One region of the Streptomyces sp. NPDC000880 genome, then DNA from elsewhere that is predicted to be linked to it. Evidence: riboswitches for the same ligand, from Rfam matches in the RefSeq annotation. Region 1 holds a riboswitch; the other holds the start of a gene.
What was found. Region 1 has a riboswitch for glycine ahead of gcvT (glycine cleavage system aminomethyltransferase GcvT). Riboswitches for the same ligand answer to the same signal wherever they lie in the genome.

Region 1 (3,398 bases):
TCCGCCCCTCTTCGATCCACCCGGCACGCATGCGGCGGGTCCGACCTGGCCATCAAACCAGCTTAATCGGGAGTTCTGACGCCGACTTGACGACTACACGTGCTGTCGTTGATAGAAGGGCCGCACCCGCTCCAGCATCCACATACCGACGGGGTCCTGCGCCACATCCAGCAGTACGAGATTGACCGGCCAGCCCACCTGGGCCCGGCCCAGCGCCCGGCTGAGCGCATCCATCGGGGCATTGCGCTCGGCGGTCTCCCAGGAGGAGACCTGGACGCCGATGAACAGCGTCGGCGACTCGCCCTCAATGGACGCGAGCGCGCGGCGGGCGGTGAGGACGACACCAGAGCTCTCGAACTCACCGGCCGCGGCGGCGAGGAAGTCCACCGGCTCCTCCTGCCAGTCGGGCTCGAAGAGCCGCACCCGGCCGCCGGTCGCCGGACCCTCGAGGGGCGGGCGTCCCACCCGGCACAGTTCGGCGACGGCGGGCGGCGGCAGCGGGGCGCCGACCGTGCCGCCCGGGTTCACGGCGATGCCGAGCTGCGGGGGCAGTCCGCGGGCGAATTCGCGGGCGGGGGCGACGGTGAAGGACATATGGCTGCCGACGCAGTGCAGGAACTGCTGCTCGGAGCTGAAGACCGGGACGTACGCCGCCCCGTCGACCTCCATGGTGGGCAGATCGAGGTCGGGGCTGTCCGGGCCGCCGCCGTTGGGCAGCGGCACCCAGATCTGGCTGCGGCCGAGCACCTCGACGAGGCGGCCGCCTGCGGAGGGGTTGCCGAGGGATGCGGCGAGCACCTCTTCGAGCTCGTTCGCCGGCCAGCCGCCGTACGGATGCGGATGCGGATGCTCCGGTGTCTGCATGTGCTGTCCTTCTCCCCCTGCGTTCCCACGGTTGCGCGCACGACCCTAACGCCGTGGGGGCCCGCCCGGGCGGCCGGGGGCGGGGCATTCGGCCCCGCTTGTCCTCAATCGCCGGACGAGCTTGATCTCGACTCCTCGAAGCCGACCAGGTCAAGCGCCCCAGCCGAGTCCCGGTCCAGCAGCACCGCCGACGCGCAGCCCGCCGGCACCCGCCCGGCCTCCGCGTCGCCGACCAGACGGCCCACCGCCCGCCGGTGCCGGGCGAATGCGTACCCCGACACTCCGCGGCCGCGCTCGCGCTGGCCCTCCCTGGCCACCGCCGGCGTGACGTCAAGAAGCACCAGATGCAGGCCGCGGCCGCGGCGGCGCGTCTCGCGGGCCAGCCAGCGCCGCACCCAGGCCTGCGTGCCGCAGTCGTGTACGACGACGCTCCCGCCGGAGCGCAAGGCGCGCCGCAGTCCGGCGTAGTGCGCGATCCGGACCAGCGGGCGGTAGACGGCGTACGGCAGGAGCTTCGGCATCCGCGCGTCCCATCGGTCCCGGGCGTCCTGCGAGTCGATGCCGCGGGCGCGCGCCGCGCGCCGGATCAACGTGGACTTTCCGCTGCCGGGCAGGCCGGAGACGACCACTACGTCACCGTCGGCGAAGACCAGACTGCGCGGGCTGCGCCCCGAGCGGTCTCTCAGGTCATGCAGCACGGGCGCGGGCGCCTTGGCCAGTCGCCGAGCAGCCGCGCCCGGCGGGGCGGGCACCCCCGCGGTCGTCGCGTACGCCTCGGACCGCTGCAACGTCATCACCCTCCCCCATGTCGGGTTACGCACCCTTGCCCATGAAGTGTAAAGAAACGGTAATGCGGCACAACCATATTGCAGCCAAGGGCCTGTCGCCCCACTCCGCCACGATGCGTGCAATGATGTCGGCGCAAACTGCATACCGGCCGCTTGAATCCACGCGGGAGAGTCCTGGCCACGGTGTGCGCCGGGCGCCGAAGGAGCAAGTCCCTCCCTTGAATCTCTCAGGCCCCGTACCGCGTGTGATGAGGCAGATCTGAAAAGCGAGCCGCTGTCGAGTGGCTCCACCCAAGGTGCAAGTCACGACCACCAATACGTGCGGTCGCGACGAACCTCTCAGGTTCCGATGACAGATGGGGAGGATCGTCCTCATCGGCCATGCCCTGGGAGCCACATCTATGAGCAACGCCCCCCGTCTGACCGCCCTCGATGCCCTGCACCGTTCGCTGGGCGCGACCATGACCGACTTCGCGGGCTGGGACATGCCGCTGCGGTATGGCAGTGAGCGCGACGAGCACAACGCCGTCCGCACCCGGGCCGGCCTCTTCGACCTCTCCCACATGGGCGAGATCACCGTCACCGGGCCGCAGGCCGCCGATCTCCTCGACTACGCACTGGTCGGCAACATCGGCGGCGTCGCCGTCGGCCGCGCCCGCTACACCATGATCTGCCAGGAGGACGGCGGGATCCTCGACGACCTGATCGTCTACCGCCTCGGCGAGACCGAGGCCCCCGAATACCTCGTCGTCGCCAACGCGGGCAACGCCCAGGTGGTGCTGGACGCGCTGACCTCCCGCGCCGACGGCTTCGCCGCCGAGGTGCGCGACGACCGTGACGCGTATGCCCTGATCGCCGTCCAGGGTCCGAAGTCCCCGGGCATTGTGAAGTCGCTGACCGACGCCGACCTGGACGGGCTGAAGTACTACGCGGGCCTGCCCGGCACGGTCGCCGGCGTCCCGGCGCTGATCGCCCGCACCGGTTACACCGGCGAGGACGGCTTCGAGCTCTTCGTCGAGCCTCAGCACGCCGAGAAGCTCTGGCAGGCGCTGACCGAGGCCGGAGCGCCGGCCGGTCTGATCCCCTGCGGCCTCTCCTGCCGCGACACGCTGCGCCTGGAGGCGGGCATGCCGCTGTACGGGCACGAGCTGACGACCGCGCTGACCCCCTTCGACGCGGGCCTGGGCCGGGTCGTGAAGTTCGAGAAGACGGCCAACGGTGGGCGCTTCGTCGGCCGCGATGCCCTTGAGGCCGCCGCCGAGCGCGCGGCGACCAACCCGCCGCGGCGGCTCGTCGGCCTGATCGCCGAGGGCCGCCGGGTCCCCCGCGCCGGGTACCAGGTGGTCGCAGACGGTCAGGTGATCGGCGAGGTCACCTCGGGCGCCCCGTCGCCGACGCTGGGCAAGCCGATCGCCATCGCCTACGTGGACGCCGCGCACGCCGCTCCCGGCACCGAGGGCGTCGGCGTCGACATCCGCGGCTCCCACGAGCCGTACGAGGTCGTCGCGCTGCCGTTCTACAAGCGCCAGAAGTGATCCTCGGCACCACACCGGGCCCGTTCACCAGCACTCCCCCGCGTACAGGAGAATTCAGGTCATGAGCAACCCCCAGCAGCTGCGCTACAGCAAGGAGCACGAGTGGCTGTCGCCCGCCGATGACGGCGTGTCGACGGTCGGCATCACGGAGCACGCGGCCAACGCGCTCGGCGATGTGGTGTTCGTACAGCTCCCGGAGGTCGGTGACACG
Region 2 (3,398 bases), on a different contig from region 1:
TGGCACGCAGGTCCTCGATGTCCACCTCACCGTCGTCGGCGGTCTTCACCACGACGACCTTCATGCCCGCCATCACGGCGCTGGCGGCATTGGTGCCGTGCGCGGAGGACGGGATGAGGCAGATGGTGCGCTGGTCGTCACCGTTGGCACGGTGGTACGCGCGCACGGCGAGCAGACCCGCGAGCTCGCCCTGCGAACCGGCGTTGGGCTGGATGGAGACCGCGTCGTACCCGGTGACCTCGGCGAGGCGCTCCTCCAGCTCGCGGATGAGCGTGAGGTATCCGGCGGCCTGCTCGACCGGCGCGAAGGGGTGGATCTGCCCGAACTCCGGCCAGGTGACCGGCTCCATCTCGGTGGTCGCGTTCAGCTTCATGGTGCAGGAGCCGAGCGGGATCATGCCGCGGTCCAGCGCGTAGTCGCGGTCGGCGAGCTTGCGCAGGTAGCGCAGCATCGCCGTCTCGGAACGGTGCTGGTGGAAGACGGGGTGGGTGAGGTAGTCGTCCGTGCGCAGCAGGGTGGCAGGCAGGGCGTCGTCGGTTGCGGCGTCCAGCTCCTCGACGTCGGCCTCGACACCGAAGGCGGCCCAGACCGCGGCCAGCTGGTTACGGGTCGTGGTCTCGTCACACGCGATGGAGAGGTGGTCGGCGTCGACGAGGTGGAGGTTGACCCCGCCCTCACGTGCGGCGGCCACGACGGCGGCGGCCTTGCCCGGCACCCGTGCGGTCAGCGTGTCGAAGTACGACCCGTACACGACCTCGACGCCACCGGCCCGTAGCCCCTCGGCGAGGATCGCGGCGTACCGGTGAGTGCGCCGCGCGATCCCCCTGAGCCCGTCCGGGCCGTGGTAGACGGCGTACATCCCCGCCATCACAGCGAGGAGGACCTGGGCGGTACAGATGTTGCTGGTGGCCTTCTCGCGGCGGATGTGCTGCTCACGGGTCTGCAGCGCGAGCCGGTAGGCCTTGTTGCCGTCCGCGTCCACGGAGACGCCGACGAGCCGGCCGGGCAGGCTGCGCGCGAACTTCTCGCGTACGGCCATGTAACCGGCGTGCGGGCCGCCGAAGCCCATCGGGACGCCGAGGCGCTGCGTGGTGCCCACCGCGATGTCGGCGCCCAGCTCGCCGGGCGCGGTGAGCAGGGTGAGCGCCAGCAGATCGGCGGCGACGGTGACGATCGCGCCGAGCTCGTGCGCCTGCTCGATGACGGGCTTGAGGTCGCGTACGGCACCGGAGGCGCCCGGGTACTGCAACAGCACGCCGAAGACGCCGCGCTCCGCGATCTCGGCCGGGATGCCTTCGCTGAGGTCGGCGGTGACGACCTCGACGCCAGTGGGCTCGGCGCGGGTCTCGATCACTGCGAGGGTCTGCGGCAGGGTGTCGGCGTCGACCAGGAAGACGCCGTTCTTGACCTTGCCGACCCGGCGGGCCAGCGACATGGCCTCGGCGGCGGCCGTGCTCTCGTCGAGCAGCGAGGCTCCGGAGGTGGGCAGACCGGTCAGGTCGGCGACCATCGTCTGGAAGTTGAGCAGCGCCTCGAGCCGGCCCTGGGAGATCTCCGGCTGGTACGGCGTGTACGCGGTGTACCAGGCCGGGTTCTCCATGACATTGCGCAGGATCACCGGCGGTGTGAAGGTGCCGTAGTAGCCAAGGCCGATCATGGGCGCGAGTACCTGATTGCGGTCGGCAAGAGTGCGCAGTTCGGCGAGGACATCCGCCTCGGTACGCGCGCCCGGGAGGTCCAGCGCCTCCGCGCTCTTGATCACATCAGGCACCGCGGCGGCGGTCAGCTCGTCGAGCGAGCCGTAGCCCACCTGCGCCAGCATCTTCGCCTGGGCCTCGGCGTCGGGCCCGATGTGGCGCTGCTCGAAGGGGGTGCCTCGCTCCAGGTGGGAGAGCGGAATGCGGTTGGCGGTCATTTAGGAGGCCTCCTGGTCTGACACGACCTGCGAGGGGCACCACGGCGCGGATGCCCGGACGGCCTCCCCCTCTGTCATCTCAACCTGAGAGTTTCACCAGGGCGCGCGCATGCCACGCTCCGGCTTTCACCGTCGGTGAGAGCGGATGCCGTCCGACGCCCGCCCTGCTTTCCAGAGTGACCTCGTCCGTGCGGTACAGGGGCCTGAGAGATTCCGGGGAGGATTTGCTCCTTCGGCGCCGCCGGCACGTTCACCGGTGGACTCTCCCGCACAGGGTCAGCAGCCGTTTGCCAGCCTACCAGCGCGCCCCCTCGCCGATCGCTCAAGTGGCCGACACCCCCGATGTGCACTTTTGTAGTATTTACACAGCAGTTGCGACCTATTGGAGGGACCGTGCAGACCGATATCGATCCGCGCAGCCTGATCGGCCGCAAGGCGTTCGACCGCAACGGCCACAAGATCGGGACTGTGGACGAGGTGTACCTGGACGATGCCACGGGAGTGCCCGAGTGGGCAGCGGTGCGGACCGGCCTGTTCAGCCGGGACGCGTTCGTCCCGCTGGAGCCGAGCAAGCTCGTCGACGACACCCTGCATGTCCCGTACGAGCGCTCGCTGATCAAGGATGCCCCGGACTTCGGAGTCGGCCGCCATCTCTCCCCGGAGCAGGAGCTTCAGCTTTATCACCACTACGGCCTCGAACTCTCCGAGGCCCCCGAGAGGCCCGCTCCCTCCTCAGGGGACCGGTCCTTCGGCCGCGTCGCCGGCCAGGAGGACTGACCCGCACTCTCCGCCGCCGTGGGGCAGCTCGACGAGCGGCAGCGGATCGGAGGGCTCCAGATCGGGGTCGTCGACCCGGAAGGTGCGTACGCGCCCCGGCGGCGACCCCGGCTCCTCGAACCGCACCGTGACCCGGCCGAGCCCGCTGCCCTGCACCCACCCCGCCCCGTACTCGGCATGCCGCACGTCATGCCCGGCCGCCCAGCGCCGCGCCGCGAGCGCCTCGTGCTCCGCCGCGCCCGCCCCGACACCTGCTCCCGCCCGGGCTCCTGCCCCGGCTGCGGCTCCCGTCCCCGCCCCGGCCTCCGCCGCGTCGTCGGCCTCGTGCGTCTCCCGCTCACCCTCGGCCGCCTCCTCGTGTGCTGCGTGCTCGTCCGGCTCATCGGCCGCGGCCTGGGCGAAGAGATCCTCCTGCGTGTAATCCGCGAGCCCCGTCACGCCCACCCCCAGCAGCCGTACCCCGCCCGTGGTGTCCACCGCCTCCAGCAGCCGCCCGGCCGCCTCCCGCACCACCGCCGGGTCGTCCGTCGGTCCGCGCAGCGTCTCCGAGCGCGTCAGCGTCGAGAAGTCGTACCGCCGCACCTTCAGCACGATGGTCCGCCCCGAGTGCCCGGACGCCCGCAGCCGCTGCACACACCGGTCGGCCAGTCGCTCCACCTCGATCCGTACGCGCACCCGATCGTGCAGATCAACATCGAACGTGTCC

Region 2: linked by a shared signal. The riboswitch ahead of gcvP (aminomethyl-transferring glycine dehydrogenase) and the one ahead of gcvT (glycine cleavage system aminomethyltransferase GcvT) in region 1 are both predicted to bind glycine.

The regions. Positions count from the first base shown of each region.
Region 1 is NZ_JBSFMS010000039.1:4,086-7,483, forward strand. Features, by position in the region: gene ACWDO5_RS15560 (enhanced serine sensitivity protein SseB) at 94-864, opposite strand; gene ACWDO5_RS15565 (AAA family ATPase) at 969-1,658, opposite strand; glycine riboswitch at 1,807-1,904, shown strand; gene gcvT (glycine cleavage system aminomethyltransferase GcvT) at 2,054-3,187, shown strand; gene gcvH (glycine cleavage system protein GcvH) at 3,249-3,398, shown strand, end outside.
Region 2 is NZ_JBSFMS010000045.1:9,670-13,067, reverse strand. Features, by position in the region: gene gcvP (aminomethyl-transferring glycine dehydrogenase) at 1-1,915, opposite strand, end outside; glycine riboswitch at 2,097-2,194, opposite strand; gene ACWDO5_RS17090 (PRC-barrel domain-containing protein) at 2,297-2,692, shown strand; gene ACWDO5_RS17085 (DNA polymerase IV) at 2,648-3,398, opposite strand, start outside.